4 regions of the Streptomyces sp. NPDC048637 genome follow, and region 1 is predicted to be linked to each of the others. Evidence: riboswitches for the same ligand, from Rfam matches in the RefSeq annotation. Region 1 holds a riboswitch; each other region holds the start of a gene.

Region 1 (6,965 bases):
TCATCGCGAGGTCGTCCTTGCCGGCCTGGCCCTCACTGGTCAGATAGTCGCCGAGGAAGATGGAGTTGACCAGGTGCAGGGCGAGCGGCTGCAGGCTGCGCAGATGCACCTCGCGGCCGCCGGCCAGCCGTACCTCGACGTCCGGGCAGACGAACCGCACCATCGCCAGGATCCGCAGCGCCCGCTGCGGGGTGAGGTTCCATTCCTTGGCGAGCGGGGTGCCCTCGAAGGGGATCAGGAAGTTGACCGGGACGGAGTCCGGGTCCAGGTCGCGCAGTGCGAAGACCACATCGATGAGGTCGGCGTCGCTCTCGCCCATACCGGCGATCAGCCCGGAGCAGGCGGACATACCGGCCGCCTGGGCCTGCTGGACGGTGGACACCCGGTCCGAGAAGTCGTGCGTGGTGCAGATGTCGCCGTATGTGGCTTCCGAGGTGTTGAGGTTGTGGTTGTACGCATCGGCGCCCGCCGTGCGCAGCCGGCCGGCCTGGCCGTCGGAGAGCAGCCCGAGGCAGGCACAGACCTCCACCCCCTCGTTCTGCTCCTTGATGGCGGAGATGGTCTCCGAGACGCGGTCCACGTCCTTGTCCGTGGGGCCCCGGCCACTGGCCACCAGACAGACGCGCTTGGCGCCGCCGGCCACTCCGGCGGCGGCCGCCTTGGAGGCGTCATCCGGCTTCAGCCAGGTGTACTTGAGGATCTCGGCCTTCGAGCCCAGCCGCTGGGAGCAGTACGAGCAGTCCTCGGGGCACAGGCCCGACTTGAGGTTGACGAGATAGTTGAGTTTGACCCGCCGCCCGAACCACTGGCGGCGCACCTTTCCGGCCGCGGCCACGACATCGAGCAGTTCGTCATCGGAGGTCGCCAGTACGGCCAGCGCTTCTTCACGGGTCGGCAACTCGCGCCGCAGTCCCTTGTCCACCAGTGTGTTCAGCAGGTCCATGGCGTTGATCCTGGCGTACGCCACCGCCCCCGGCCAAGGAGGATTCCCACAACGACCCTGGATCGAGGTGTGTGTATCACCACACTGTGGGCGTGCGGAACGACCGCTAACGTCTATCGACAGCCGACAATCGAGGCCGACAGACGAAGGACGCCGATGACGCAGGACACCGCCCCGTCGCTGCTCCACGACACTCCGCCGGCGACCCCCGACGAGCCCACCGCCGCGCCCTCCCGGCCGGTGTACGGCGCTGCCTTCGACTGGATCGACGAGGCCCGCGCCGCACGCCATCATGCCGGTCTGGTCCGCACCCTGCGCCCCCGCCCCGCCGACGCCCGGCTGCTCGATCTGGCCAGTAACGACTATCTCGGACTCGCCCGGCACCCGGAGGTCACCCGCGGCGCGGCCGCCGCAGCGCACCGCTGGGGCGCCGGCGCGACCGGCTCCCGGCTGGTCACCGGCAGCACCGAGCTGCACGCCCGGCTGGAGGCGGAACTCGCCGCGTTCTGCGGCTTCGAGGCCGCTTTGGTGCTGTCATCCGGTTATGCCGCAAATCTCGCCGCCGTCACCGCGCTCACCGCACCCGGCACCCTGCTGGTCTCCGACGCGGGCAACCACGCCTCCCTCATCGACGGCTGCCGGCTCTCCCGGGCCCGGACCGAAGTGGCCCCGCACGCCGACCCCGAGGCCGTGCGTGCCGCGCTGACCGGCCACGAGGGCCGGGCGCTCGCCGTGACCGACGCGGTGTTCTCGGTCGACGGCGATGCCGCGCCGCTCCCGGCGCTCGCCGAGGCCTGCCGGGCAGGGGGCGCCGCGCTGCTCGTCGATGACGCACACGGTCTGGGCGTACTGGGCGAGGGGGGCCGCGGTGCGCTGTGGGCCGCCGGTCTCGCGGGTGACGGCGATGTGGTGGCCACCGTGACGCTCTCCAAGTCGCTCGGCTCCCAGGGCGGTGCGGTGCTCGGACCGGCCCGGGTCATCGAGCATCTGGTCAACACCGCCCGGTCGTTCATCTTCGACACCGGTCTCGCCCCGGCGGCGGCCGGCGGCGCCCTGACCGCGCTCCGGCTGCTGCGCCGCGAACCGCAGCGCGCCGCCCGGGCCGGCCAGGTCGCACGGGAGCTGCACGACCGGCTCACCGCGGCAGGGCTGTCCGCCGTCCGGCCGGACGCCGCGGTGGTCTCGATACGTGCCCCCTCGCCGGAGGCGGCGGTCCGCTGGGCCGCCGACTGCCGGGCGGCCGGACTCGCGGTCGGCTGCTTCCGGCCGCCGTCCGTGCCCGACGGGATCTCCCGGCTGCGCCTGACGGCCCGCGCGGATCTGACGGATGCCCAGCTCGACACGGCGGTCGGCACGATCGTGGCCACGGCACCGGCGGTCTGACGCGCACGACGGACCGGGGCGGCCGGCCGCCGTCGGCACCGGTCGCGCGTGCGTCCGGAGCCCGGTGGCGTGGCATCCCAAATCCGGTCTCGCGTCGCAGAGTTCACCGCAACGAGCGATAGATCTCCGTATATGTGGGTGGATCGAGTATCCCATTGACCGTACGGGTGGCAGTCTGGCGCCCAGCAGAAGTCCGAGGCCGCACCGGTGTCCGGAGCGGCATCCCGGCTCCTTGGTCAGCGGACCGGAGCCGGGCCTCGGTGGGAAAGGGACGGCGCCTCGATGGCAGACCATCACGAATCCTCACTGACTCTGCCGAGCGCCCCCGCCTCGGTCCTCACCGCCCGCAGACACGCCCTGGCCGTGCTCGCCGAATGGGGCCTGCCCGCCGACTCCGAACTCGCCGACTCCCTCCGCCTGATCGTCTCCGAACTCGCGACCAACGCCGTCGTGCACACCTTCGGCCGGTCGCCGGAGTTCACCGTCGAGCTGCGACTGGACCGCGACGAACAGCTGCGGATCGGCATCACCGACAGCCATCCCCGCCGGCCGCGCCGGCTGCCCGCCGCCGTCCAGCAGGACAACGGGCGGGGCCTGGTCATCATCCGCTGCCTCGCCGCGGAAGCCGGCGGCCGTCTCTCGGTCGTACCCACCGAGTCCGGCGGAAAGACCGTCTGGATCACCGTGCCGTGGCAGGCCGCCGTCCGCTGAAGACCGCTGCCGCACCGGCCGCCCGCCGGCTACGGCGCGGGGGAGTGGCGGGTGAAGGCCCCGCGCAACAAGGCACGCAGAGTGTCCGCGGCCGGGCTCCCGCCGCCGGGGCGGTAGGCCACCGAGATCCGGCGGTGCAGCTCCGGCGGGTCCAGGCTGCGGATCCCCAGCGGCGTCACCGAGCCCTCCGCCATCATCTCCGGGACCACCGCCACCCCGAGTCCCGCGCTCACCAGCGCACACACCACCGCATAGCTCGGCGACTCACAGCGCACCGCCACACTCGCCCCGGCCGCCGCCAGCACCGCCTCCACCGCACGCCGGTTCGGGTTGGCCGGCGCCATGCTGACCAGCGGCTGACCGGCCAGCTCGGCGAGCGGCAGCCGTCCGGCGCCCGCCGACAGGGCATGGCCCGGCGCGGTGACCAGCACCAGTTCCTCGGTCAGCAGCGGTTCGAGACGCACCCCCTCCGGCGGCGGCATCGCCTCGCCCGGCACATACTCGTGCGTCAGCGCCAGATCGACCTCGCCCAGCGCCACCGCCGCGGTGGCCTGCGGAGGTACGTACTCCGTGATGCTCAGCTCCACATCGGGGTGCGCCCGCCGGAAGGTGCTGAGCGCGGGCGGCAGCAGATGCGTCCCGGCGGTCATGAACGTGCCGACCCGCAGCCGGCCGCCGGACAGCCCCGTCAGCCGGGACAGCTCATGCCGCGCCTGATCCAGCTCGTCGAGCACCCGCCGGGCCCGTACGACGAGCAGCTCACCCGCCGCCGTCAGCCGTGCCCCGCGGTGGTGGCGCACCAGCAGCGCCGTCCCGGCCTCCCGCTCCAGCTTGGCGAGCTGCTGGGAGAGCGCGGGAGCGGTGTAGCCCAGCCGGGTGGCGGCCCGGGTGATCGAACCGGCCTCCGCCACTGCTACCAGAGCGGCCAGCCGCGTGGGGTCGTACATATAAGAACCTCTTTAGGCTCTCCAAGAACATTGCCAATACCCATTAAAGGCTCTGACCAGCGAAGCTGCTCTCATGGACGGACAGCTGATCGCCTTCACCGGAGTCGCCGCCGGCATGGTCACCATGCCGGGCGCGGATTTCACCGTCGTGGTGCGCAATGCGCTCGACTCGCGCCGGGCGGGGGTGGCGACCGCCATCGGAGTCGCGGGCGGGCTGCTGGTGCACACTGCACTGGCGGTGGCCGGGCTCGCGGCGGTGCTGGTCGCCGTGCCCGCGCTCTTCAGCGCTGTCCAACTCCTGGGCGGGGTCTATCTGTTGTACCTCGGTGCCGGTGCGCTGACCGCGGCCGTCCGGCGCAGGGGCGCGCACGCCGATTCCGCGACCGGCCCGGCCGACCCACCGGCCGACGGCCCGGCTGCCCTCCTGGGCACCGCGCGGAGCCTGCGCCAGGGCTTCCTGACCAATGCCCTCAACCCCAAGGCGCCGGTCCTCTTCCTCAGCCTGCTTCCGCAGTTCGTCCCGGCCGGCGAGCCCGCGCTGCCCCGCACGCTGCTGCTCGCGACGATGGTCGTCGCCCTGGCGCTGGTGTGGTTCCCGGCCGTCGCGCTGCTGGTCGACCGCCTGGGTGGCCTGCTGCGCCGCCCACGGGTCACCCGCGCCCTGGAAGCCGTCACCGGAACGCTGCTCACCACGCTGGGCGGCATCCTGCTCGTCGAGGTCGTGCTGGCCTGACAGACGGGCGCACCCCGGGCAGCCCGCTCAGTGGCGACATCACCCGGCCAAGTTGGCCAATCCCACTGACAATTGATCAGACGTAAGACGAGATCCCAGGTCAGCCGCCCACGCGTCCGTAGGAGACCGTGCGGCTCCAGATCCGCTCCAGCCGCACCACGCTCCCGGCCTTGGGGGCATGCCACATCCGGCCCCGGCCCGCGTAGATGCCGACGTGGTAAATGCCGCGTGCGGAACGGAAGAAGACCAGGTCACCGCGTCTGCGCAGGGAGGCCGGGATATGCCGGGTGCGGACGTACTGTGCGGCGGCGGTACGGGGCAGGGCCCGCCCGGCGCGCTTGAACGAGTACAGCGTCAGCCCCGAACAGTCGAAGCGGTACGGCCCTTGGGCACCGTACTGGTACGGCGCGCCACTCTTAGAGGCCGCGATCCGCAGCGCGTAGGCGGACACGGAGGCGGCTTCGGCGTTCCCGGCCTCTCCTGGGGCGACAGTAGTCCCGCCCAGGGTGACCAGCGTCAGAGCGGTGACGGTGCCGGCGCGTGCCAGCAGATTCGGCGTATGCGTGCGCACAGTCATGCGCAGACCCTTCGTCAGCCGCCTGCGAAGGAAGACCTGTCGGGTTCGGGCAGGCGAAGATGCCCGGCCGTGCGTACGGCTTCACCCCAAGGAGCCCTCGGCCGTCAGGCCGGGACCCCGTCCTGCTCGGGTCCTCCGCTCCCGCCGATCCACAACGTCGACCGGACATCCGGTACGGCGGCGGGATTAGGCGCCCGTCCGGACCGCCCCGTCGCTGTGGCGGGGTCTTGCCGTCGAAGGGATCGTCACGCACCCGGCACCCGAATTCCGAGCTGAAAATGCCGTATGTGAGATTGGTCACATTTGACCTGAATGGTTACTTTTGTTCCCTCAGGTGACGTGGCGCGGGGTGTCGCACCCCCCGGACCAGGGGCGAAACATCAAGGGTCCAAGGAATTGTGTCCGCCCCGCGCAATTCGTCGCCTCCTCACATCGGGCCCGGACGCTACGCCGTATGCGCAGCCCCGTGCGCGTGTCGGGTCAGATGTCCTCGGGCGGTGGCACCGTCACGAGTCCGGCCCGGCGTTCGCCGTCCAGCACCCGCAATGCCCGGGTCAAGGTCTCGCGGTGCAGCTCGCTCTCGCCCCGGTTGTGCATCAGCGTCAACGCGTCGCGCAGCCCGGCGGCCTTGGTCACCAGCGCCTGGGCGGCCCGCAGTCCGGTGTAGGTGCCGCCGCCGCGGGCCGGGTTGATCCTGCCCAGCAGGTCGAGCACCTCCAGATAGCGGTCGATCAGCTCACCCTCGGCACGTGTCAGGGCGGGCAGCGGCGGCAGTTCCGGCGGCAGCATCCGGGCTCACCGCGCACCGAGTTGGGGGACGGACTGCTTGCGCTGATGGGTGAGTCCGTCGATCAGGCCGTACTCCTGGGCGGCTCGGGCGTCGAAGATCTTGTCGCGCTCGATATCGGTGGCGATCCGCTCACGGGGCTGTCCGGTGTGCTCCGCCAGCATCCGCTCCAGCATGTCGCGGGTGCGCAGCAGCTCCTCCGCCTGGATCTGCAGATCGGTGGCCTGGCCCTGGATGGGCTCACTGATCGAGGGCTGGTGGATCAGGATCCGGGCGCCAGGCAGCGCCAGCCGCTTTCCGGGGGTGCCGGCGGCCAGCAGTACCGCGGCGGCGGAGGCGGCCTGCCCCAGGCAGAAGGTCTGCACGTCGCACGACACGAAGCGCATCGTGTCGTAGATGGCGGTCATCGCCGTGAAGGAGCCGCCGGGGGAGTTGATGTAGAGCGAGATGTCCTGCTCGGGTGCGGCATGTTCGAGGTGGATGAGCTGCGCCATCACATCGTTGGCGGAGGCGTCGTCGACCGGGGTGCCCAGGAAGATGATGCGCTCGCTGAGCAGCTTCGAATACGGGTCCATGGTGCGCGTCCCCTGGGACGTGCGCTCGGTGAACTCCGGAAGGATATAGCGGGCCGTTGGTCGCAGCATGAGTGCTCCTCTCTCTGTAGAAAATGTACAGGATGTACGTCCAGTGAGAATGACCGGGGCGTCGTCACCATCACATTCGGCAGCTCGCCAGTCGTCCTCCCCACACCACTGACCAGCCTGGTCCGCGAGCTTGCTGCGACTCGCCGCGGTAAGGCCGAGGTCGGCACCCCGGACGACGTCCCTTGGCTGTTCCGGGCGGTCATCCAGGGCGCCCTGTCACCGACAGCCAGATCGGCAAGC
Region 2 (6,965 bases), on a different contig from region 1:
GGAGGCACGGCAGGCACTCGCCGACGCCCGGCTGTCCAAGAACCCGGTCCACCACAGCGAGGCCGCGCACGGCAAGGGCAAGGTCGGCATCCCGGGTGAGCGCAGCGCCAACCTGATGACGCATCTGCTCAACATCGATCCGCCGGACCACACCCGGCTGCGCCGGCTGGTCTCGAAGGCGTTCACCCCGCGCCGGGTCGCCGCCTTCGCCCCGCGGGTCCAGGAGCTGACCGACCACCTCATCGACCAGTTCGCGGCGAAGGGCGAGGCCGACCTCATCCACGAGTTCGCCTTTCCGCTGCCGATCTACGCGATCTGCGATCTGCTGGGGGTGCCGCGCGAGGACCAGGACGACTTCCGGGACTGGGCGGGCATGATGATCCGCCACGGCGGGGGACCACGCGGCGGCGTCGCCCGCTCCGTGAAGAAGATGCGCGGCTATCTCGCCGAGCTGATCCACCGCAAGCGCGAGTCCCTGGGCGACACCGCCGAGGACGACGAGGATCTGATCTCCGCCCTGATCAGGGCCTCCGACCACGGTGAGCATCTGACCGAGAACGAGGCCGCCGCAATGGCCTTCATCCTGCTCTTCGCGGGCTTCGAGACCACCGTCAACCTCATCGGCAACGGCACCTATGCGCTGCTGCGCCACCCCGCCCAGCGTGAGCTGCTGCAGAAGTCGATCGAGGCGGGCGACACCGAGCTGCTCACCACCGGCCTTGAGGAACTGCTCCGCTACGACGGCCCCGTGGAGCTGGCGACCTGGCGGTTCGCGACCCAGGAGCTGACGCTCGGCGGACAGCGGATCGCCGAGGGGGACCCGGTCCTGGTGGTGCTGGCCGCCGCCGACCGCGATCCGGCGCGCTTCGCCGAGCCGGATGTGCTCGATCTGACCCGGCGTGACAACCAGCATCTGGGATACGGGCACGGCATCCACTACTGCCTGGGTGCGCCGCTCGCCCGGCTCGAAGGACAGTCCGCGCTGGCGACGCTGCTGACCCGGCTCCCGGACATCCGGCTTGCGGCGGAACCTGACGATTTGCGCTGGCGCGGCGGGCTCATCATGCGCGGACTGCGTTCACTTCCGGTGGAGTTCACCCCGGAGCGGCCCTGACCAGCGACAAGGCCAAATGTGACGCAGAGTCAACCGCGTGACCTTTACGTGATCCGCACTACACCGACTTGTGACTACCCGGGACCCCGGCTACCTTTCGACCGACGATCGACAGGCTTCACTCGATCGGTCGAAGCGGTGATGTGGGGGACCGGTGTAACGGTGCCGCTCGCGTGCGTCGGCCGGCCGGAGGCCCCGTCGAGCAGCTCGAAGAGCTCGTCGATAACTCAACCGCCGCGCGAAAGGCATCCGCATGCGTTCCGGGAACGGCCGACATCGTCGCCCCCGTCAGGCACCGGCCATCTTTGTCACGGCAGGCGTGACCGGCGCGGGCATCGCCCTGCCACTGCTCGGTGCGAGCGGTGCACACGCCGCCGACACCGCGACCTGGGACAAGGTCGCCCAGTGTGAGAGCGGCGGCGTGTGGAGCGCGGCGTCGGGCAACGGCTACTACGGCGGCCTCCAGCTGACCCAGGAGATGTGGGACAACTACGGCGGCTCCGCCTACGCCTCACGGCCCGACTACGCCAGTCGCTCCCAGCAGATCGCCGTGGCCGAGTCGATCCTCGGCGACCGCGGGCCGGACGCCTGGCCGAGCTGCGCGGTGAACGCGGGGCTGACCGGCGACGGCCAGGCCCCGGAGGTCGACCCGGGCAGCACCAGCACGCCGGAGCCCGCCCCGTCGGACTCCGAGGGCTCCCTCGACCCCTGGGACACCCCCGGTTCGTCCGACGCCCACGACGGTGGGGACACCGCCGGGAGGAACGACAAGCCGAGCGACGAGCCCAGCGACGAGTCGAGCGGTCCGCCGTCCGACGCGACGCCCTCGCCCGACGCCTCGGACTCCGCCGGGCCCGGCGACTCGTCCACGAGCCCGGAGCCGTCCGACCCGGCGACGCCCGGCGACCGGGACGACGACCCGTCGCAGTCCGCCGACCCGTCCGGTGACTCCTCCACGGACCCGTCCGGCGACTCCTCCGCCGACCCGTCCGACGAGCCCTCCACGGACCCGTCCGACGACCCGTCCGCGGACCCGTCCGGGGACGGCAGCCGTACGGACAGCACCGGCACCCCGCGCGAGGTGCCTGCCAAGGGCAAGCACCGCGGCGATGCGGGCGACGAGGACGCCGGTGACCGTGACGGCGGCAGGTCCGCCGGCGGCCGGCACGCCTCGCGGGGCGACGACGCGCACCGCACGGGCCCGGCGGCCGACGGCGACTACACGGTGCGCCCGGGTGACAGCCTGTCAGCCATCGCCACGGCCCACCGGCTGTCCGGTGGGTGGCACGCGCTCTACGACCGCAACGAGGGCGTCATCGGCTCCGACGCGGACCTGATCCAGCCCGGCCAGCAGCTCGATCTCGGGCGAGACGCAGGGTAGTTCGCCACTTTCGCCCTCTTTTGGGAAAGTGAGACAAGGCTCTCGTTGACTTCGGTGGGTCCCGGTCTGCGCATCCCCGGCATACCGGGCCCCACCTGCGGATATGTAACCAACCCGTGATCAAAGACGGTCAACTTGGTCCAGATGGTGGGGTTTGAACCCCAAGGGGATTACTGCTTAACGTCAGGATCGCTCGCCAAAGCGGGCCCCTCGATCACACGCCGAATCCTGCCGGTGATCGAAGGCACTTGACGCGCAAGCGCCGAAGGCAGGAGCGGGGGACCCAAGGTACGTGCCGGCCCCACCCGTGAAAGCGGGTCAACCGGCTTGGGGTGAAGCCACGTGCGCCATGCGCACACGGCCGGGCGACTCATCAGTCCGAACCCGACAGCTCACCTCGTAGGCGTCGGTGAGGAAACGAACGAACCATGCTGATCTTCAAGGGCAAGCACCGTCGTCCCTCCAAGGCCGTCCGCGTCGCCACCCTCGCCGGTGTCGCCGGTGCCGCCGTGGCCGTTCCGCTGATGGGCGCCACTTCCGCCTCCGCCGCCTCCGTCGCCACCTGGGACAAGGTCGCCCAGTGCGAGTCCGGCGGCAACTGGTCGATCAACACCGGTAACGGCTACTACGGTGGCCTGCAGTTCTCCAACTCCAGCTGGGACGCCGCCGGTGGCACCAAGTACGCGCCGCGCGCCGACCAGGCCACCAAGGCCCAGCAGATAGCCGCCGCCGAGAAGCTCCTCGCCCTCCAGGGCCCGGGCGCCTGGGCCTGCGCCGGTGCGGGCAACCTGACCGCCGGCGGCCCCGCCGCCGACGTCGACACCTCCGCGCAGACCAAGTCCGCGCCGAAGCAGGAGTCCGCCAAGCCCGAGGCCAAGAAGGCCCCGTCCGCCTCCGAAGACCGTGCCTCGCGGTCCGCCGAGCGCAAGTCCACCGGCGACGGCAACTACACCGTCAAGCAGGGCGACACCCTCGCCAAGATCGCCAAGGCCCACGGCACCGACTGGAAGTCCGTCTACAAGGCCAACAAGTCGGTCATCGGCGGCAACCCGAACCTGATCATCCCCGGTCAGCAGCTCACCGTCTGAGCCGCTCTCTCACCGGGGCTCCAGCGGGCCCGAGCGGCGGGCCCCCTTCCTCCGTGAGACCGCCCCGTCACGGCGCGCCCTTCCCCCCAGCGCGCCGTGGCGGGGCTTCTCGTGTCGCGGACCGCACGCGGGGCTCCCCGGCCGGCGGCAGGCCGCTGACCGGCGCCGTTCCGCGACTTTTCCCGTTCGGCGAACAATCCGCCAAACGTCCCGCGAACTAGGCCTTTGGGCAGGTTTTCGGGGGCCTTCCGTCCCACGGAGCGGGCCAAGGGCAGGCGGACGCGCCCGGGGCCGTTAGGCTCATGCTGCAGACTCCAGACACCCACGAAGGAGACAACGTGCCGTCGATCGACGTCGTCGTAGCCCGCGAAATTCTCGACTCGCGAGGTAATCCCACGGTCGAGGTCGAGGTCGGCCTCGACGACGGCAGCACCGGCCGTGCCGCCGTGCCGTCCGGTGCCTCCACCGGCGCTTTCGAGGCCATCGAGCTCCGCGACGGCGACCCGAACCGCTACCTCGGCAAGGGCGTGGAGAAGGCCGTCCTGGCCGTCATCGAGCAGATCGGCCCGGAGCTCGTCGGCTACGACGCGACCGAGCAGCGGCTGATCGACCAGGCGATGTTCGACCTGGACGCCACCGACAACAAGGGGTCGCTCGGCGCCAACGCCATCCTCGGCGTCTCCCTCGCCGTCGCGCACGCCGCCTCCGAGGCCAGCGACCTTCCGCTGTTCCGCTACCTCGGCGGCCCGAACGCGCACGTGCTGCCCGTCCCGATGATGAACATCCTGAACGGCGGCTCGCACGCCGACTCCAACGTGGACATCCAGGAATTCATGATCGCCCCGATCGGCGCGGAGTCCTTCTCCGAGGCGCTGCGCTGGGGCGCCGAGGTCTACCACACCCTCAAGAAGGTCCTGAAGGAGCGCGGCCTGTCCACCGGTCTCGGTGACGAGGGTGGCTTCGCCCCGAACCTGGGCTCCAACCGTGAGGCCCTCGACCTCATCCTGGAGGCCGTCAAGCAGGCCGGTTACGCCCCCGGCCAGGACATCGCGCTGGCGCTGGACGTCGCCGCCTCCGAGTTCTACAAGGACGGCAAGTACCAGTTCGAGGGCAAGGACCGCTCGGCCGCCGAGATGACCGAGTACTACGAGGAGCTCGTGGCGGCCTACCCGCTGGTCTCCATCGAGGACCCGCTGTTCGAGGACGACTGGGCCGGCTGGAAGGTCATCACCGACAAGCTCGGCGCCAAGGTCCAGCTCGTCGGCGACGACCTGTTCGTCACCAACCCCGAGCGCCTCGCCCGCGGCATCGAGGAGGGCTCCGCCAACGCGCTGCTGGTGAAGGTCAACCAGATCGGCTCGCTGACCGAGACCCTGGACGCCGTCGAGCTGGCCCAGCGCAACGGCTTCAAGTGCATGATGTCGCACCGCTCCGGTGAGACCGAGGACGTCACCATCGCCGACCTCGCCGTCGCCACCAACTGCGGCCAGATCAAGACCGGCGCCCCGGCCCGCTCCGAGCGCGTCGCCAAGTACAACCAGCTGCTGCGCATCGAGGAGATCCTCGACGACGCCGCGGTCTACGCCGGCCGCTCCGCCTTCCCGCGCTTCCGCCACGGCAGCTGACGAAGGCGGCCCGCTGCCAGGCCGGACACGGCAGCAGGGGCTGAACGGGCGAGGTAATCGCCCGGCACCCCGTACGTCCCCGGCGACGGTCCCGTACCGTTGCCGGGGACGTACCTGCTTGAAGCAGTCAGGCGTCCGTCAGTGAAGGGGAGACGACGTGCCCGCGGACCGGTTCTCGACCGCGACCCGACTCAAGGCGCTCGGCGAGCAGGCCGCCGCCCGCGTCTACCGCGCCCGCCCGCCCCGCCGCAACCGCCTCACCGGCCGTGCCGCCCTGCTGGCCCTGGTGATGTGTTCCCTGGTCGTCGCCCTCGCGTATCCCATAAGGCAGTACGTCTCCCAGCGGTCGGACATCGCCGACCAGCGCCGCAAGGCCCAGGAGGCCGGCGCCGCCCTGGACCGGCTGCGCGAGCAGAAGGCCCGCTGGCAGGACCCGGCGTACGTACGCCAGCAGGCCCGCCGGCATCTGCACTACGTCATGCCGGGCGAGGCCGGATACATCGTCCCGGACGGCTCCGGCACCGGCTCCGCACCCAAGGCGGCGAAGGCGGCGCAGCCCCCCTGGTACGAGAATCTGTGGGACGCCGTCGACGCCGCCGACAAGCGGTGACGCCGGCCCGTACCGCCGACGGGCGGCAGCCCGTACTGTCGACAGCGGACGGCCCGCAGCGCCGCACCGCCCCCTCCACACCACTCACCTCACCGAAAGCGCACATGGACACCCCCCCGCCCCAGACCGAGCCCACCGAGCCCACCGCCGCGGACATCGCCGCCTTCAAGGAGCAGCTCGGCCGCCCGCCCCGCGGGCTGCGCGCCATCGCGCACCGCTGCCCCTGCGGGCAGCCGGATGTCGTCGAGACGGCGCCGCGCCTGGAGGACGGCACGCCCTTCCCCACGCTCTACTACCTCACCTGCCCGCGCGCGGCCTCCGCGATCGGCACGCTGGAGGCCAACGGCGTGATGAAGGAGATGAGCGAGCGGCTGGCGGCCGACCCGGAGCTTGCCGCCGCCTACCGGGCGGCCCACGAGGACTACATCCGGCGGCGGGACGCCATCGAGGTGCTGCAGGGCTTCCCGAGCGCGGGCGGTATGCCCGACCGGGTCAAGTGCCTGCACGTCCTCGTCGGCCATTCGCTGGCGGCCGGGCCGGGCGTCAACCCGCTCGGTGACGAGGCCCTCGCGATGCTGCCGGAGTGGTGGAAGAAGGGGCCGTGCGTGACCCCGTGTCAGGACGCCGCCGGGGGCCCGGACGTTCCCGGGGCCCAGGACGCTCCCGAAGGAGACGCCAAGTGAAGCGGGTCGCCGCCATCGACTGCGGTACGAACTCCATCCGGCTGCTGGTCGCGGACGCCGACCCGGCGACGGGTGAACTGAAGGACCTCGACCGCCGGATGCAGATCGTCCGGCTGGGCCAGGGCGTGGACCGCACCGGGCGGCTGGCGCCCGAGGCGCTGGAGCGCACCTTCGCGGCCTGCCGGGAGTACGCCGCGGTGATCAAGGGCCTGGGCGCCGAGCAGGTCCGCTTCGTGGCGACCTCCGCCTCCCGGGACGCGGAGAACCGCGACGACTTCGTCCGCGGCGTGGTCGACATCCTGGGGGTGGAGCCGGAGGTGATCACCGGCGACCAGGAGGCCGAGTTCTCCTTCAACGGCGCCACCAAGGAGCTCACCGCCCGCGCCGATCTGGAGCGGCCGTTCCTGGTGGTCGACATCGGCGGCGGCTCGACCGAGTTCGTGCTCGGCTCCGGATCGGTGCGC
Region 3 (6,965 bases), on a different contig from region 1:
CCGCGCCGACCGAGGTGCCCGCCGACTCCAGCAGCACCGTCCGCCGGTCCGTGCCGTACTTCTTCGCGACCGCGGCCAGCTCGCCGGAGACCAGCTTGCGCAGCTCGGTGTCCGACTCCAGGATCTGCGTCAGCTTCTCAATCTCGTCCTGCAGCCGGTCACGCTCCGACTCCAGCTCGATACGGTCGAACTTGGTCAGCCGGCGCAGCGGGGTGTCGAGGATGTACTGCGTCTGGATGTCGCTCAGCGAGAAGTGCTCGATCAGCCGCTCCTTGGCCTGTGCGCTGTTCTCGCTGGAGCGGATGAGGCGGATGACCTCGTCGATGTCCAGCAGGGCCGTCAGCAGGCCCTCGACCAGGTGGAGACGGTCGCGCCGCTTGGTCCGCCGGAACTCGCTGCGCCGGCGCACCACATTGAAGCGGTGGTCGACATAGACCTCCAGCAGCTCCTTGAGGCCCAGCGTCAGCGGCTGACCGTCCACCAGCGCGACGTTGTTGATGCCGAAGGACTCCTCCATCGGCGTGAGCTTGTAGAGCTGCTCCAATACGGCCTCGGGGTTGAAGCCGTTCTTGACCTCGATCACCAGCCGCAGGCCGTGCTCGCGGTCGGTGAGGTCCTTGACGTCCGCGATGCCCTGGAGCTTCTTCGAACCGACCAGGTCCTTGATCTTGGAGATGACCTTCTCGGGGCCGACCATGAAGGGAAGTTCGGTGACGACCAGGCCCTTGCGGCGGGCGCTGACGTTCTCCACGGTGACCGTCGCACGGATCTTGAACGTGCCACGGCCCTTCTCGTACGCGTCCCGTACGCCGCCGAGACCCACGATCCGGCCGCCCGTCGGCAGATCGGGACCCGGCACGAAGCGCATCAGGGTGTCGAGATCCGCGTTGGGGTGCTTGATCAGATGGCGGGCCGCGGCGATGACCTCACCCAGGTTGTGCGGCGGCATGTTCGTCGCCATACCGACGGCGATACCGGAGGTGCCGTTGACGAGGAGGTTCGGATACGCGGCGGGGAGGGCGGCCGGTTCCTGCTCCTGGCCGTCGTAGTTCGGCGCGAAGTCGACGGTGTCCTCGTCGATGGACTCCGTCATCAGGGAGGTGGCGGACGCCATCCGGCACTCGGTGTACCGCATCGCGGCGGGCGGGTCGTCATTGCCCAGGGAACCGAAGTTGCCGTGGCCGTCCACCAGCGGCAGCCGCATGGAGAACGGCTGTGCCATGCGCACCAGCGCGTCGTAGATCGAGGCGTCGCCGTGCGGATGGAGCTTACCCATCACCTCGCCGACGACGCGGGCGCACTTGACGTACCCGCGGTCGGGGCGCAGCCCCATTTCGTTCATCTGGTACAAAATGCGGCGGTGTACGGGCTTGAGACCGTCGCGGGCGTCCGGCAGGGCGCGCGAGTAGATGACCGAATACGCGTACTCAAGGAAGGAACCCTGCATCTCGTCGACGACGTCGATGTCGAGGATCCTCTCCTCGAAGTCGTCCGGCGGCGGGGTCTTCGTGCTGCGGCGGGCCATCGCGGCTGCGGCTCCTTCTGCTGCGTCTACTGCCGATGTCGGGAAAGCGTCGGGTCAGCCAGTCGGGTCAACCAGCTGGGGGATCGACCCGCGAGTATGTCTGAGTCTGACGCGGACCATTGTGGACCGCCCCACTGACAACGCCGACCGCGACTCCCCCTTCTGCTCCCTCGGGGCCGAGCGCGGCGCACGTTCGGGGCCGGTCGGACGGGAACTTCGCCAGATGCCGACGCGCTTGCATACAGTGACAGAACTTCCTCGCAAGCGGATCGAAGGGACGTACATGCCCATGGGTCACACGGCCACAGAACAAGCCGGCTCCGGCGGCCTGACAGCGACCGAGCACCGGCTGGCCAATGGCCTGCGCGTGGTGCTCTCCGAAGACCACCTGACCCCGGTAGCAGCGGTCTGCCTGTGGTACGACGTCGGCTCCCGCCACGAGGTCAAGGGCCGTACCGGCCTGGCTCACCTCTTCGAGCATCTGATGTTCCAGGGTTCCGCGCAGGTGAAGGGCAACGGCCACTTCGAGCTGGTGCAGGGCGCCGGCGGTTCGCTCAACGGCACCACGAGCTTCGAGCGGACCAACTACTTCGAGACCATGCCCGCCCATGAGCTGGAGCTCGCGCTCTGGCTTGAGGCGGACCGGATGGGCTCGCTGCTCACCGCGCTGGACGACGAGTCCCTGGAGAACCAGCGCGACGTCGTCAAGAACGAGCGCCGCCAGCGCTACGACAACGTCCCCTACGGCACGGCCTTCGAGAAGCTGACGGCCATGGCGTACCCCGAGGGCCACCCGTACCACCACACGCCCATCGGGTCGATGGCCGATCTGGACGCGGCCTCCCTGGAGGACGCGCGGGCGTTCTTCCGTACGTACTACGCGCCCAACAACGCCGTCCTGTCGGTCGTCGGCGACATCGACCCCGAGCGGACGCTGGCCTGGATCGAGAAGTACTTCGGCTCCATCCCCTCGCACGACGGCAAGCAGCCGCCCCGGGACGGCACCCTGCCCGACGTCCTCGGCGGCGAGCTGCGCGAGGTCGTCGAGGAGGACGTGCCCTCCCGCGCCCTCATGGCGGCGTACCGCCTGCCGCACGACGGCACCCGTGAGGTGGACGCCGCGGACCTCGCGCTGACCGTCCTGGGCGGCGGCGAGTCCTCCCGCCTGTACAACCGGCTGGTGCGCCGCGACCGCAGCGCCGTCGCCGCCGGCTTCGGCCTGCTGCGGCTGGCCGGCGCCCCCTCGCTGGGCTGGCTGGACGTGAAGACGTCCGGCGGGGTCGAGGTTCCGGACATCGAGCGTGCGGTCGACGAGGAGCTGGCCCGTTTCGCCGCCGAGGGGCCGACCCCGGAGGAGATGGAGCGGGCGCAGGCCCAGCTGGAGCGCGAGTGGCTGGACCGGCTGGCCACGGTCAGCGGCCGCGCCGACGAACTGTGCCGCTTCGCCGTCCTGTTCGGCGACCCGCAGCTCGCGCTGTCCGCCGTCCAGCGCGTCCTGGACATCACCCCCGAGGAGGTGCAGGCGGTCGCCAAGGCCCGGCTGCGCCCTGACAACCGCGCGGTGCTCGTCTACGAGCCCACCGAGCCGTCCGACGCCGCCGACACCGAGGAAGGGGAGGCGGACCAGTGAGCGACGCCACCACCCACGCCGATTCCCCCGTGAGCACCATGGACTTCCACCCGCAGCCCCAGGGCGGCGCGCCCAGGCCGTGGGCCTTCCCGGCCCCCGAGCGCAGCCAACTGCCCAACGGGCTCACGCTCCTGACCAGCCACCGCCCCGGCCAGCAGGTCGTCGCCGTCGAGATCAACCTCGTCGCGCCGCTGGACGCCGAACCCGAGGGTCTGGACGGCGTCGCGACGATCATGGCGCGTGCGCTGTCCGAGGGCACCGACACCCATGACGCGGAGGAGTTCGCCGCCGAGCTGGAGCGCTGCGGCGCCACCCTGGACGCGCACGCCGACCACCCCGGCGTACGGGTCTCCCTCGAAGTGCCGGCGTCCCGGCTGACCCGTGCGCTCGGCCTGCTCGCCGACGCGCTCCGGGCGCCCGCCTTCCCGGAGAGCGAGGTCGAGCGGCTGGTACGCAACCGTCTCGACGAGATCCCGCACGAGCTCGCCAACCCGGCCCGCCGCGCCGCCATGGCCCTGTCGAAGGAACTGTTCCCGGCCACCGCCCGCATGTCGCGGCCCCGCCAGGGCACCGAGGACACCGTCGCCCGCATCGACGCAGCGGCCGTCCGCGCCTTCTACGACGCCCATGTACGGCCCGCCACGGCCACCGCCGTCATCGTCGGTGACTTCACCGGCGTCGACCTCGGCACGGCGCTCGCCGACACGCTCGGCGCCTGGAGCGGCTCGACGTCCGAGCCGCTGAAGGCCGCGCCGATCGTCGCCGACGACACCGGCCGGGTGGTGATCGTGGACCGCCCCGGCGCCGTCCAGACGCAGCTGCTCATCGGCCGTATCGGTGCCGACCGGCACGACCGGGTGTGGCCCGCACAGGTGCTCGGCACGTACTGCCTGGGCGGCACCCTCACCTCCCGTCTGGACCGAGTGCTGCGGGAGGAGAAGGGCTACACCTACGGGGTGCGCGCCTTCGGCCAGGTGCTCCGGTCCACCGCCCCCACCTCCCCCGAGGGGTCCACGGGCGCCGCGCTGCTCGCCATCAGCGGCTCGGTGGACACCGGCTCCACCGTCCCGGCGCTCGAGGACCTGTGGAAGGTACTGCGCACCCTCGCGGCAGAGGGGCTGACGGACGACGAGCGGGATGTCGCCGTGCAGAACCTCGTCGGGGTCGCGCCGCTGAAGTACGAGACCGCGGCGGCCGTCGCGGGCACCCTCGCCGACCAGGTGGAGCAGCAGCTCCCGGACGACTTCCAGGCGCAGTTGTACGCCCGCCTCGCGGAGACCGGCACGGTCGAGGCCACCGCGGCGGCGGTCAGCGCCTTCCCCGTGGACCGGCTGGTGACGGTCCTGGTGGGCGATGCCGCACAGATCGCCGAGCCGGTCAAGGCGCTGGGCATCGGTGAGGTGACCGTCGTCAGCGGCTAGCCCCTCCCGTGTGACGGAAGGTCATATGACGACCGTGCGGCTCCCGTGGTGCTCGTTCACCACGGGAGCCGCCGTATGTCCGTTTTATCGCAGCTGGTGCCCCGGTTCTTGTGGCATCCCGCACAAAAAACCGGTTCTGTTTGCCGATTGAAAGTTGCCCCGTTTAGCGTCGGTCCGGCTGTTCGTCACAAGTCCGCCACAACAGTGGCACCGGACAGTCATCGCCGAGTCCCCGTACGGCGCAAGCCAGGGGAGCCGGGGACCCAAATGTCCCTTGGGGTGAATCGGACTCCTCTCCGAGGAGCCCGTAGGAGACCTTCCTGCTCCGAACCCGTCAGCTAACCCGGTAGGCGAGAAGGAAGGAAAGGACAAGCCAGCACATGGCGTTCATCCGTGCCACCGGGAAGCACCGTCGCGCGAGCCGTCCCGTTCGGACGACCCGCAACGTCGCCGGCATAGCCACCCTCGCGGCCGGCGGTGTGGTCGCCTCCGTGGCCTCGCCGGCGCTGGCCGCGACGGACGAGGCACGCCTCCACGACACCGGACTGCAGCACGCCGTCGTGCTGGGGGACGAGCTCGCCAACCGTGTCGAGGCCCAGGCCGACGCGCAGCAGGCCGACGCCGAGGCCGCCGCGGCGAAGGCGAAGGCCGAGGCCGTCGCCAAGAAGCAGGCCGACGAGGCGAAGCGGCGTGCCGAGGCCGCGAAGAAGAAGGCCAAGGCCGCCCACGAGGCCAAGGTCCGCGCCGCCCGCGACGCGGAGCGCAAGCGCCTCAACGCCTTTGTCTCCCCCATCGCCGACTCCTACGTCTCCACCGCCTACAAGGCCTCCAGCGGACTGTGGTCCTCCGGCAGCCACACCGGCATCGACTTCCACGCCGCCTCCGGCACCAGCGTCCACGCGGTCGGCTCGGGCACCGTCGTCGAGGCCGGCTGGGGCGGCTCGTACGGCAACAACATCGTGATCAAGATGAACGACGGCACGTACACCCAGTACGGTCACCTGTCGTCGCTCGGCGTCTCGGTCGGCCAGCAGGTCACCCCGGGCCAGCAGATCGGCCTCTCCGGCGCCACCGGCAACGTCACCGGCCCGCATCTGCACTTCGAGGCCCGCACCGGCGCTGACTACGGCTCGGACATCGACCCGATCGCGTACCTGCGCGGGCACGGCGTCAACGTCTGATCCCCCCGCGTCGGCGCCGCGCCCCGTACGGGGCCTGCGCCACACGCCGAGTCCTTCCGGAGCCCCGGCCCCACGGCCGGGGCTTCGGCGTATCCGGAGTGCGGGCGATACGCACCGGATACGCCGGTGGCCCGCGACTTCCGGCCAAAAAATATCCATGAATAACCCGAGGCCGTCGGAAAAGCCGTGCCGGTCGAATAGAGTCACGGAAAAGTCGCCGACCGGCGGCGTTTCCAGGGGATTACGGCGGAGGCACGGAAGATGCGAGGCCATATTTCCGCGCATGCGGTGTGCACGGCGATTCGCGACGACATTGTCTCCGGCGCACTGGCGCCGGGGAGCCGGCTGATCGAGGAGATCCTGGCGGCCCGTTACGGCGTCTCCCGGGTGCCGGTCCGTGAAGCGCTGCGCACCCTGCAGTCCGAGGGCTTCGTCACCACCCGCCACCACGCGGGCGCCTGTGTCGCCGAGCCCACCGAGCAGGAGGCCGCCGATCTCCTCGACATCCGCGCCCTGTTGGAGCCGCTGGGCGCCGCCCGCGCGGCCGCCCGCCGCAGCCCGGCCCACCTGAAGGTGCTCCGCGGCCTGGTGCGGCTCGGCCGCGAGCGGGCCCGTCACGGCAATCCCGCAGATCTGCGCCAACTGGACGGCTGGTTCCACGAAACACTCGCTCAGGCAGTCGGCAGCCCCAGTCTGACGGCGCTGCTGACCCAGCTGCGGCGCAAGATCGAGTGGATGTACACGGTGGAACTGCCGCCCCGGGCCGGTGAGTCCTGGGACGAACACGGCGCGGTGCTGGACGCGGTGGCCCGGGGGGACGCCGAACGGGCGCGCGCCCTGATGGCAACTCATGTCGAGCGCTCGCTTCCGGTCTACCGGCTGCGGCTCCCCGCCAATGCCGAGGTGAGGGATCCGAAACGGCCCGTCAACACGGCACGCCTCCGCCCTTAACAATCGCCCCGTATACAAAGAAGTGCGGAATAGGCTGCCGCGGCGCATGGTCGCGCGCTATTCGGTCCGCGTCTGAATTGGCGTGCCTGCCTGATTTTTACCGCACCAGGTGCGGTTAATGGTGTGCGCTTTTCCTTACGGATCCCCGATGGCGGTCCCAGGAAATTCCGCGTCCCCGTCCCGCATAATGCACACCGGCGTATCCGGCGTATCCGGCGTGCGGCGTATCCGGCGTGCCCGCCGCGCAGGCCGTCGGG
Region 4 (6,965 bases), on a different contig from region 1:
CTGCAGCGGGAGGGCGGGCGGCGCAAGGGGGTGGAGCAGACCGAGGGGTTCACCACTGCCGTACTGGCCGAGATCCCCGCCGACGGGCAGTCCGTCCTGCGGGTGCTCAACCGGGGCCACCCGTCCCCGCTGCTGCTCACCCCGGACGGCGGTCTGCGCGAGCTGGCTCCCGCGGCGCCGGCGCTGCCGCTCGGGCTGGGCGGGATGGTGAGCCGGCCGGACCGGCCGGACGAGACGTTCTTCCCGGCCGGGGCCCTGCTGCTCTTCTTCACCGACGGGGTGACCGAGGCCCGGGACCTGCTAGGCCGCTTCTACAACCCGTCGAGCAAACTGCGCGGCTGCCGCTTCCCCGGCCCGGACGTCCTCCTGGACACCGTCGTCGAGGACGTCGCACGCCATACGGGCGGCGCGCCGGCCGACGATATGGCCCTGCTGGCGGTGCAGCGGCCGATGGGGGTGTAGACGCCGATGGATGCGGGCTGTGTGGGCGGTTGCCCGGCAGGCCCTGTGTACGGGGATCGGGCCGCGCTCAGGTTCCCGGGGTGTCCGCCGGCCCGGGGAGGCGGTGCAGGCTCTGGCCGTGCGGGCCGGTGAGTGCGACCGGGCGTCCGTCGAGCGCGAGGGTCAGCAGCAGCGCGTCGTCCGGGCGGGGCGAGCGGTGTGCGGGGCCGGTGATCCACGGCAGCACGGAGTGGTGCTCGTCGGAGATCCAGTGGCCGCCGCCCGGCCGGCCGTCGAGCAGCGACCGGACGAGACGTGTGAACTCCTGACGGCGGGCGGGCGGGAGGTAGGCCAGCACCGAGCTGTGGAAGATGACCAGCGTCGCCTCGGGCGGTGCCTCGGCGGCGAGCGCGGGCAGCTCGTCGATCAGATCGCCGCGCACCATCCGCGGCCGCGGCGCCGACCGCACCGCTTCGACGGCCGCGGACAGCCGCGCCGCACGCTCCCCGTCGCCCGGCCATACGAGCGCCTGCAGCCAGCGCAGATCGTCCGGTTCGGCCACCGGGTCGAGCGGGTCCAGGTCGATGCCGGCCCGCCAGACGATCTGCGGCAGCCGGTCGGGCAGTTCGGCGGGCAGCTCGCCGGGCGTCCCTTCCGTACGGCAGGTGAGCACCAGTGGGCTCTCCGGCGCCCCCACCTCGGTCCGGAGGGCGCCCGCCCGGCCGCCGTCCCCGCCCTCGCCCACGTACCGGTAGCGATAGCGGTCGGGGTGCAGACACAGCCCCGCGGACGTACCGACCTCCAGCAGCGCCAGCGGCTGCGGCAGACGGGCAAGCAGCGGCAACAGGGTGGCGCAGCGGGCCGGTTCATTGGTCTGGGTGGCGCGCTGCATGATCACCGCGCGTACCTCGTCCCAGTGCCGGATCGTCCACTCGCGCCAGCGCCCGTACGCGGCTTCACCGCGCGGGCCCATTTCGGCGTGCGGGCCGTCGAGATAGCGGACGGCGGCGAGCAGGAGGTTCGGCTGCTGTTTGTTGCCGGCGGGCAGCGACCCCGACAGCAGATCGCAGAGCTCCGCGTCCTGGCTGATCCGCGCGCTCAGCTCCTCGTGCGCATCCGACCGGCCCCGCACCTCCCGCCAGGAGAACCCCCGGTACCGCTCCGCCACTCCCCACGCGTAACCGGCAGCACTTCCGGCGTTCCCGGTGTTCCCGACGTTGACGACCATGATCCGACGTTACTGCTCTCACCCTCCGTAACTGAGGGCCACCCCTCCGCATAACGACTGGTGCACAATCCGCGCGAGATCGTTTAGCGCCGGGTGGTCAACTCGCCCGGTTTGTGGGCGTGGTGGCCGAAAAGGCGCCGCCACAGGTTGTGCTGACCCGATAAGGATTCGAGAGAAGGCTTGGAATTCGGTCGCGATCTCTATTACTGTCCGATAACGCAGCGCGGTCGTCCCAGCCGTCGCAAGAGGCGGCACCGCGCGCCGACGCCGAATCCCGCACGCGCTTTTCACGCACCCCCAAGCACTTCGAACTGCACCAAGGGAACCGGGGAACCACTTCCTTGGGGTGAATCGGACGCCCTCCGCCAGCGGGCGCCCGTAGGAGACCTTCCTGCTCCGAACCCGTCAGCTAACCCGGTAGGCGAGAAGGAAGGAAAGGAGTGCGCCCCCGTGGCGTCCAACAGGCCTGCCCCCGATTCTCCGTCGGCTTACGAGCTCGATGACCGAGGTGCCTTCCCTGGGCCCGGTGCCGGCGACGGCGACGGACCGTGGGAGGAGTGGAATCCCACCGACGAATCCACGCGCTTCGTCCGCGGCAAACACCGGGTGGCCAAGCAGCGTGGCGGCGGACTCGCCCGCAGCGGCACCGTCCTGGGTGTCGGCGTCATCGCGGCGGTCGGCGCGAGCGGAATGGCCTCGGCCGAGGACCGTCCGCCGGTTCCGATCTCGATGCCCGACATCGGCGGGATGGCCGACGACCTCTCCGAAAAGATGCCGGACGCCAAGTCGCTCCCCGGCATCGGCGACCTGATATCCGACGAGGACTCCGCAGCCGCCGACGCCGCCTCGGCTCCCGTCGGCGACGCGGCTCCTGCCTCCTCCGGGCCGCTCACCCGGGCCACCCAGACGAGCGCGGACACGGCTAACGGCACCGGCGCCGGTGAGGCGCTGCGCAGCCGCATCCTCCAGCAGGCCGACGCGCAGCAGGGCGCCGCCGAGCAGGAGAGCCGCGACGCCGCCGAACAGGCCGCTGTCCAGCAGGCCGCAACGCAAGCCGCCGCCCACCAGAAGTCGGCCGAAAAGGCCGCTGCAGCCAAGAAGGCGGCCGAGATGGAGGCCAAGCGCAAGGCTGAGGAAGCGGCCCGTCAGAAGGCGGAGGCCGAACGCCTCGCCAAACTGGCGAAGAGCTTCATCGCTCCCGTGTCCTCCTACACGCTCACCGCCAGCTTCGGCCAGGCAGGCGACCGCTGGGCCGCGGACCACACCGGACAGGACTTCGCCGCGCCGACCGGCACTCCCGTCAAAGCGGTGCACTCCGGCACCATCACCCAGGCAGGCTGGGCCGGCTCGTACGGCTACCGCATCGTCCTCACCCTCGACGACGGCACCGAACTCTGGTTCTGCCACCTGTCCTCGATGGTGAAGACCTCCGGCAAGGTCAACACCGGCGATGTCATCGGCCGCGTCGGCGCCACCGGCAACGTCACCGGCCCCCACCTCCACCTGGAGGTGCGCCCCGACGCCGGCGACCCGGTCGACCCGATGCCGTGGCTGCGCGATCATGGGATCAATGTGTGACCGGCGGGGTCGGCGTGTGATCGACGGGGGCGAGGTGTGATCGACGGGGGCGAGGTGTGCCTGACGGGGTCAACGCGTGACCGACGGGATCAACGTGTGGCCGACGGCTTCGGCGCCTGGCCGGCGCCCTCGGTGCAGGAACAGGCAGCTCAACCCGTGGGCGTCTGACGGGAGTTACCGTGGGGGAAGAGGAAGGAATAACTCCTCTTCCCCCGACGCTCCCCTGGATATGACCGCGACACACAAGCCCCTCGGCTCGCTCTCCGTCTCCCCCCTGTCCCTCGGGGGCAACGTCTTCGGGTGGACGGCCGACGAAGCCCAGTCCTTCGCCGTGCTCGACGCGTACGTGGCGGGCGGTGGCAACTTCATCGACACCGCCGACGTCTACTCGGCGTGGATCCCTGGTAACAAGGGCGGCGAATCCGAGACCGTCATCGGCAACTGGCTGGCCTCCCGCGGCAATCGCTCCGATGTCGTCATCGCCACCAAGGTCGGCGCCCACCCGGACCTCAAGGGCCTGTCCCCCGCCACCATCAAGTCCGCGGTCGACGCATCCCTCGCCCGTCTGCGCACGGACTACATAGACCTCTACTACACCCACTACGACGACGAGTCGGTCGAGGTGCCGGAGTTCCTCGTCGCCCTCGACGACCTCGTGCGGGCCGGCAAGGTCCGCGAGATCGCCGCGTCCAACATCTCGGCGAAGCGCCTGGAGGAGTCCCTGGCCTTCTCCGCCCGCGAGGGCCTGGCCCGCTATGTCGCCCTCCAGCCCCACTACAACCTGGTCTCCCGCGACACCTACGAGGGCGAACTCGCCGAGGTGGCCGCCCGCCACGGCCTGGCCGCCGTGCCGTACTTCGCCCTCGCCTCCGGCTTCCTGACCGGCAAGTACCGCCCAGGCACCCATGTCGACAGCGCTCGCTCCGGGGGCGCCGTCAAGTACGTGGACACCGACCGCGGCCGCCGCGTCCTCCAGGCCCTCGACACCGTCGCTGCCGCCCACCAGGCCGAACCCGCCACCATCGCCCTCGCCTGGCTCGCCGCCCAGCCCACCGTCGTGGCCCCCATCGCCAGCGCCCGCACGGTGGAACAGCTGCCGGCGCTGCTGGCGGTGTCCGAACTGACCCTGACGGATGCGGAACTGGCGCTCCTGAACGAGGCGTCTGCCTGAACCACGGAGGACGGGGAGGGACGAGGGAGGGGCGGGGCCGCCAAGGCCCCGCCCCTCCTTCGCGTTCCGCTCCTGCTCTACCCCTGCTCCTGCTCTGCTTTCGCTCTACTTCCGGCGGTCCACTGCCACCCACGATGCGAGCGCCACGCCACCCGCCACCGCAAACACCGAAGGCCAGGCCCCGATCTTCTTCGCCAACGGATGCGACCCGGCAAACGCGGCCACGTACGCCCCACTCAACGCCGCCGCCGTCGCATTCCCCGCCTTCTGCTGCCACCCCTTGGCCGCCACGGCCCCGGCCGCAGCGAGCGCCACCCCACCGAGCGGCCGCTTCTTGGTCCAGCGGGCGGTGGCATAGCCGCCTACCAGGCCGGTTGCTGCGATCACACTCGTCGGTACGCCGGCCATCACGGAAACCTCCACATCAGGGGACAACTGCGACGACCTTACGTGGAGAGTCCGTGGGACCCGCACGATGCTCTGTATTAGGCGCGGACGCTCCAGTCCGGGCGCTGCACGCAGGTGACGAATTCCTGCCACGCCTCGCAGGTGAAGTTGAGTATCTGGCCCCCGGGAACTTTCGTGTCTCGGACCAGGAGGGTGGACCCGTCGGGCGTCGCCGTCGCTATGCAGTTGCCGCCGGAGCCGTTGCTGTAGCTGCTCTTGTGCCAGACGAGAGGCGCTGTGTGAGTCATCAGGTGAGTCCTTGCATCGCTTCGGTAATGAGGGCACTGGACTGTTGCGGACTCAAGGACAGTGCCCGCAAGTTGTCGAATGCCTTTGCATACTGCGCGATGTCGCTGGGTTGCTCCAGATAGACAGCATCTGTCAGGCCATCGCGATACACGATGTCCGGGTCCTCTTGCTCAGGGAACCCCAACATCGTGTACGCCCCCGTTGCGGGGTAGCTACCTGAGTTGAACGGCAGCACCTGGACGGTGACGTTCTTCAACTGCGCCATCTTCAGCAAGCGTTCGAACTGGGCCTGCATCACATCCCTGTTCCCGATGGCATGCCGCAAGACGCTTTCGTGCAGGATCGCCCACAAATCTGGTGCATGGGGACCGGTGAGGAGCGCCTGTCGCTCCATGCGCACGGCGATCATCTGCTCGACGTCGTCTGGGCTTGGCTGGGCCGTGGCTCGGTGGAGCTCCCTGGCGTAATCCGCGGTTTGCAGCAGCCCAGGGACGAACTCAGCCTCGTACGTACGCAGACTGCACGCCGCCTGTTCAAGGCCGACGTACACGGAGAACCACGTGGGTACGGCACTGCCGTACGCGTGCCACCAACCCCGCATCTTGGAGTGCTTGGCAAGGCTCTTGAGGAGTTCGCGTAGCTCGTCGGTGGTGTTGTAGAAGCGGCACAGCGCATCAACGTCTGACGGTTGGACGCGGCCTTGGCCCGTCTCCATGCGGTTGACCTTGGAGCCGCTCCAGTCCAGTGACTCGCCCACCTGGTTGCAGGTGAGTCCGTGGTCCTCGCGAAGCTTCTTCAGCTCGATCGCAAGTCGACGACGACGAGCGGTGGGCGAACCGGCCACGGCAACTCTCCTTGTATTGGCGGGCGTTCATTCTTGCCGTGAGAGCAGGTACGGGCCAATCACTCGATAGAGCGAATCCCGCTGTGCACATTGCACGAAGGGATGCGCGCTGCCACTATCGCTCTCAGGGAACCGAGAGTCATCACGCGATGGCCAGGCGTGACGTCGGGGTCGTGGGCAAGCAAAGGAGCTGGGCCAGATGAATGCCACCCACCACATGCCGAGTACGGAGTGGGTCCATCCCTTCATCGCGAGGCCAGCAGGGGTGGCTGAGTTACGCCGCCTGACGAGCCTCTACCTCGAACTGTGGGGGCTTGCGGGAGTGGGTGATGCGGCACAGCTCTGCGTCAGCGAACTGGCCACCAACGTCGTCAACCATGTCGGCGAAGGGGCTGCTGCGGTCCTGTCGGTCATGGTGAGGGATGCGCATCTCCGCATTTCAGTTCGAGACGCGGAAAGTGGACGGTTCCCAAGGCTCCTTGGGGTCGCGCCTACCTCGGAAACTGGGCGAGGGCTGAGCCTCGTGGCGGCCATGGCGGACCGTTGGGGAGTGACGGTTGCCGCGCACGGCAAAACCACCTGGTGTGAGATCAGCGCATCGTGCACGACTCGCATCCGAGACGCGGACGGCCCGCAATCGGCGGGAGCGGAGGGGCCCCTCTCCTCTGGTCAGGGCTTGCCGGGTCGGGCACCCCAAGGAAGGCCACTGCACTTCGTTGCTCAGGAGGCGGCGGCTGTCGGCCTCATTGCTGAAGTTCTTCGTTGGCTTCAGGCGCAGGGGCGTGATCCAGATACGGTTCTCGACTATGCGCAAATGCGCTTCGAGGGGGAGTGTGGAGTCGCGGGTTAGGGATGATGCTGGGTTCGCACCCCCTCTCTCGCAAATCGACGCCGAAGAGGGGGTGCGGAAGGCTAATCTGTAGCGCCGTTTATGTGTTCGTGGTGGTCTCGGTGATACGTGAGGTATTTGGTGTTTATGGTATGCCCGCGAATCTCGCGCAGTTGGT

The links. A riboswitch is a leader RNA that binds a small molecule or an ion and turns the genes downstream of it on or off. The one in region 1 is predicted to bind cyclic di-AMP.
Region 2: linked by a shared signal. The riboswitch ahead of AB0C46_RS34035 (transglycosylase family protein) and the one ahead of AB0C46_RS06975 (NlpC/P60 family protein) in region 1 are both predicted to bind cyclic di-AMP.
Region 3: linked by a shared signal. The riboswitch ahead of AB0C46_RS18875 (M23 family metallopeptidase) and the one ahead of AB0C46_RS06975 (NlpC/P60 family protein) in region 1 are both predicted to bind cyclic di-AMP.
Region 4: linked by a shared signal. The riboswitch ahead of AB0C46_RS33320 (M23 family metallopeptidase) and the one ahead of AB0C46_RS06975 (NlpC/P60 family protein) in region 1 are both predicted to bind cyclic di-AMP.

What each region holds. Positions count from the first base shown of each region.
Region 1 is NZ_JBEZHQ010000003.1:388,402-395,366, forward strand. It holds gene bioB (biotin synthase BioB) at 1-943, opposite strand, end outside; gene AB0C46_RS06955 (8-amino-7-oxononanoate synthase) at 1,100-2,326, shown strand; gene AB0C46_RS06960 (ATP-binding protein) at 2,609-3,037, shown strand; gene AB0C46_RS06965 (LysR family transcriptional regulator) at 3,067-3,984, opposite strand; gene AB0C46_RS06970 (LysE family translocator) at 4,058-4,717, shown strand; gene AB0C46_RS06975 (NlpC/P60 family protein) at 4,818-5,294, opposite strand; cyclic di-AMP (ydaO/yuaA leader) riboswitch at 5,299-5,497, opposite strand; gene AB0C46_RS06980 (hypothetical protein) at 5,775-6,083, opposite strand; gene AB0C46_RS06985 (ATP-dependent Clp protease proteolytic subunit) at 6,090-6,725, opposite strand; gene AB0C46_RS06990 (hypothetical protein) at 6,908-6,965, shown strand, end outside.
Region 2 is NZ_JBEZHQ010000041.1:61,286-68,250, reverse strand. It holds gene AB0C46_RS34045 (cytochrome P450) at 1-1,114, shown strand, start outside; gene AB0C46_RS34040 (transglycosylase family protein) at 1,368-2,495, shown strand; cyclic di-AMP (ydaO/yuaA leader) riboswitch at 2,705-2,916, shown strand; gene AB0C46_RS34035 (transglycosylase family protein) at 2,924-3,583, shown strand; gene eno (phosphopyruvate hydratase) at 3,922-5,208, shown strand; gene AB0C46_RS34025 (septum formation initiator family protein) at 5,366-5,818, shown strand; gene AB0C46_RS34020 (DUF501 domain-containing protein) at 5,923-6,501, shown strand; gene AB0C46_RS34015 (Ppx/GppA phosphatase family protein) at 6,498-6,965, shown strand, end outside.
Region 3 is NZ_JBEZHQ010000013.1:116,839-123,803, forward strand. It holds gene AB0C46_RS18860 (DNA topoisomerase IV subunit A) at 1-1,525, opposite strand, end outside; gene AB0C46_RS18865 (pitrilysin family protein) at 1,815-3,155, shown strand; gene AB0C46_RS18870 (pitrilysin family protein) at 3,194-4,576, shown strand; cyclic di-AMP (ydaO/yuaA leader) riboswitch at 4,789-4,944, shown strand; gene AB0C46_RS18875 (M23 family metallopeptidase) at 4,957-5,757, shown strand; gene AB0C46_RS18880 (GntR family transcriptional regulator) at 6,019-6,708, shown strand.
Region 4 is NZ_JBEZHQ010000039.1:60,443-67,407, forward strand. It holds gene AB0C46_RS33310 (PP2C family protein-serine/threonine phosphatase) at 1-462, shown strand, start outside; gene AB0C46_RS33315 (DUF2332 domain-containing protein) at 530-1,669, opposite strand; cyclic di-AMP (ydaO/yuaA leader) riboswitch at 1,954-2,108, shown strand; gene AB0C46_RS33320 (M23 family metallopeptidase) at 2,120-3,247, shown strand; gene AB0C46_RS33325 (aldo/keto reductase) at 3,477-4,418, shown strand; gene AB0C46_RS33330 (hypothetical protein) at 4,524-4,826, opposite strand; gene AB0C46_RS33335 (DUF397 domain-containing protein) at 4,904-5,113, opposite strand; gene AB0C46_RS33340 (helix-turn-helix transcriptional regulator) at 5,113-5,958, opposite strand; gene AB0C46_RS33345 (ATP-binding protein) at 6,176-6,808, shown strand; gene AB0C46_RS33350 (YDG/SRA domain-containing protein) at 6,871-6,965, opposite strand, start outside.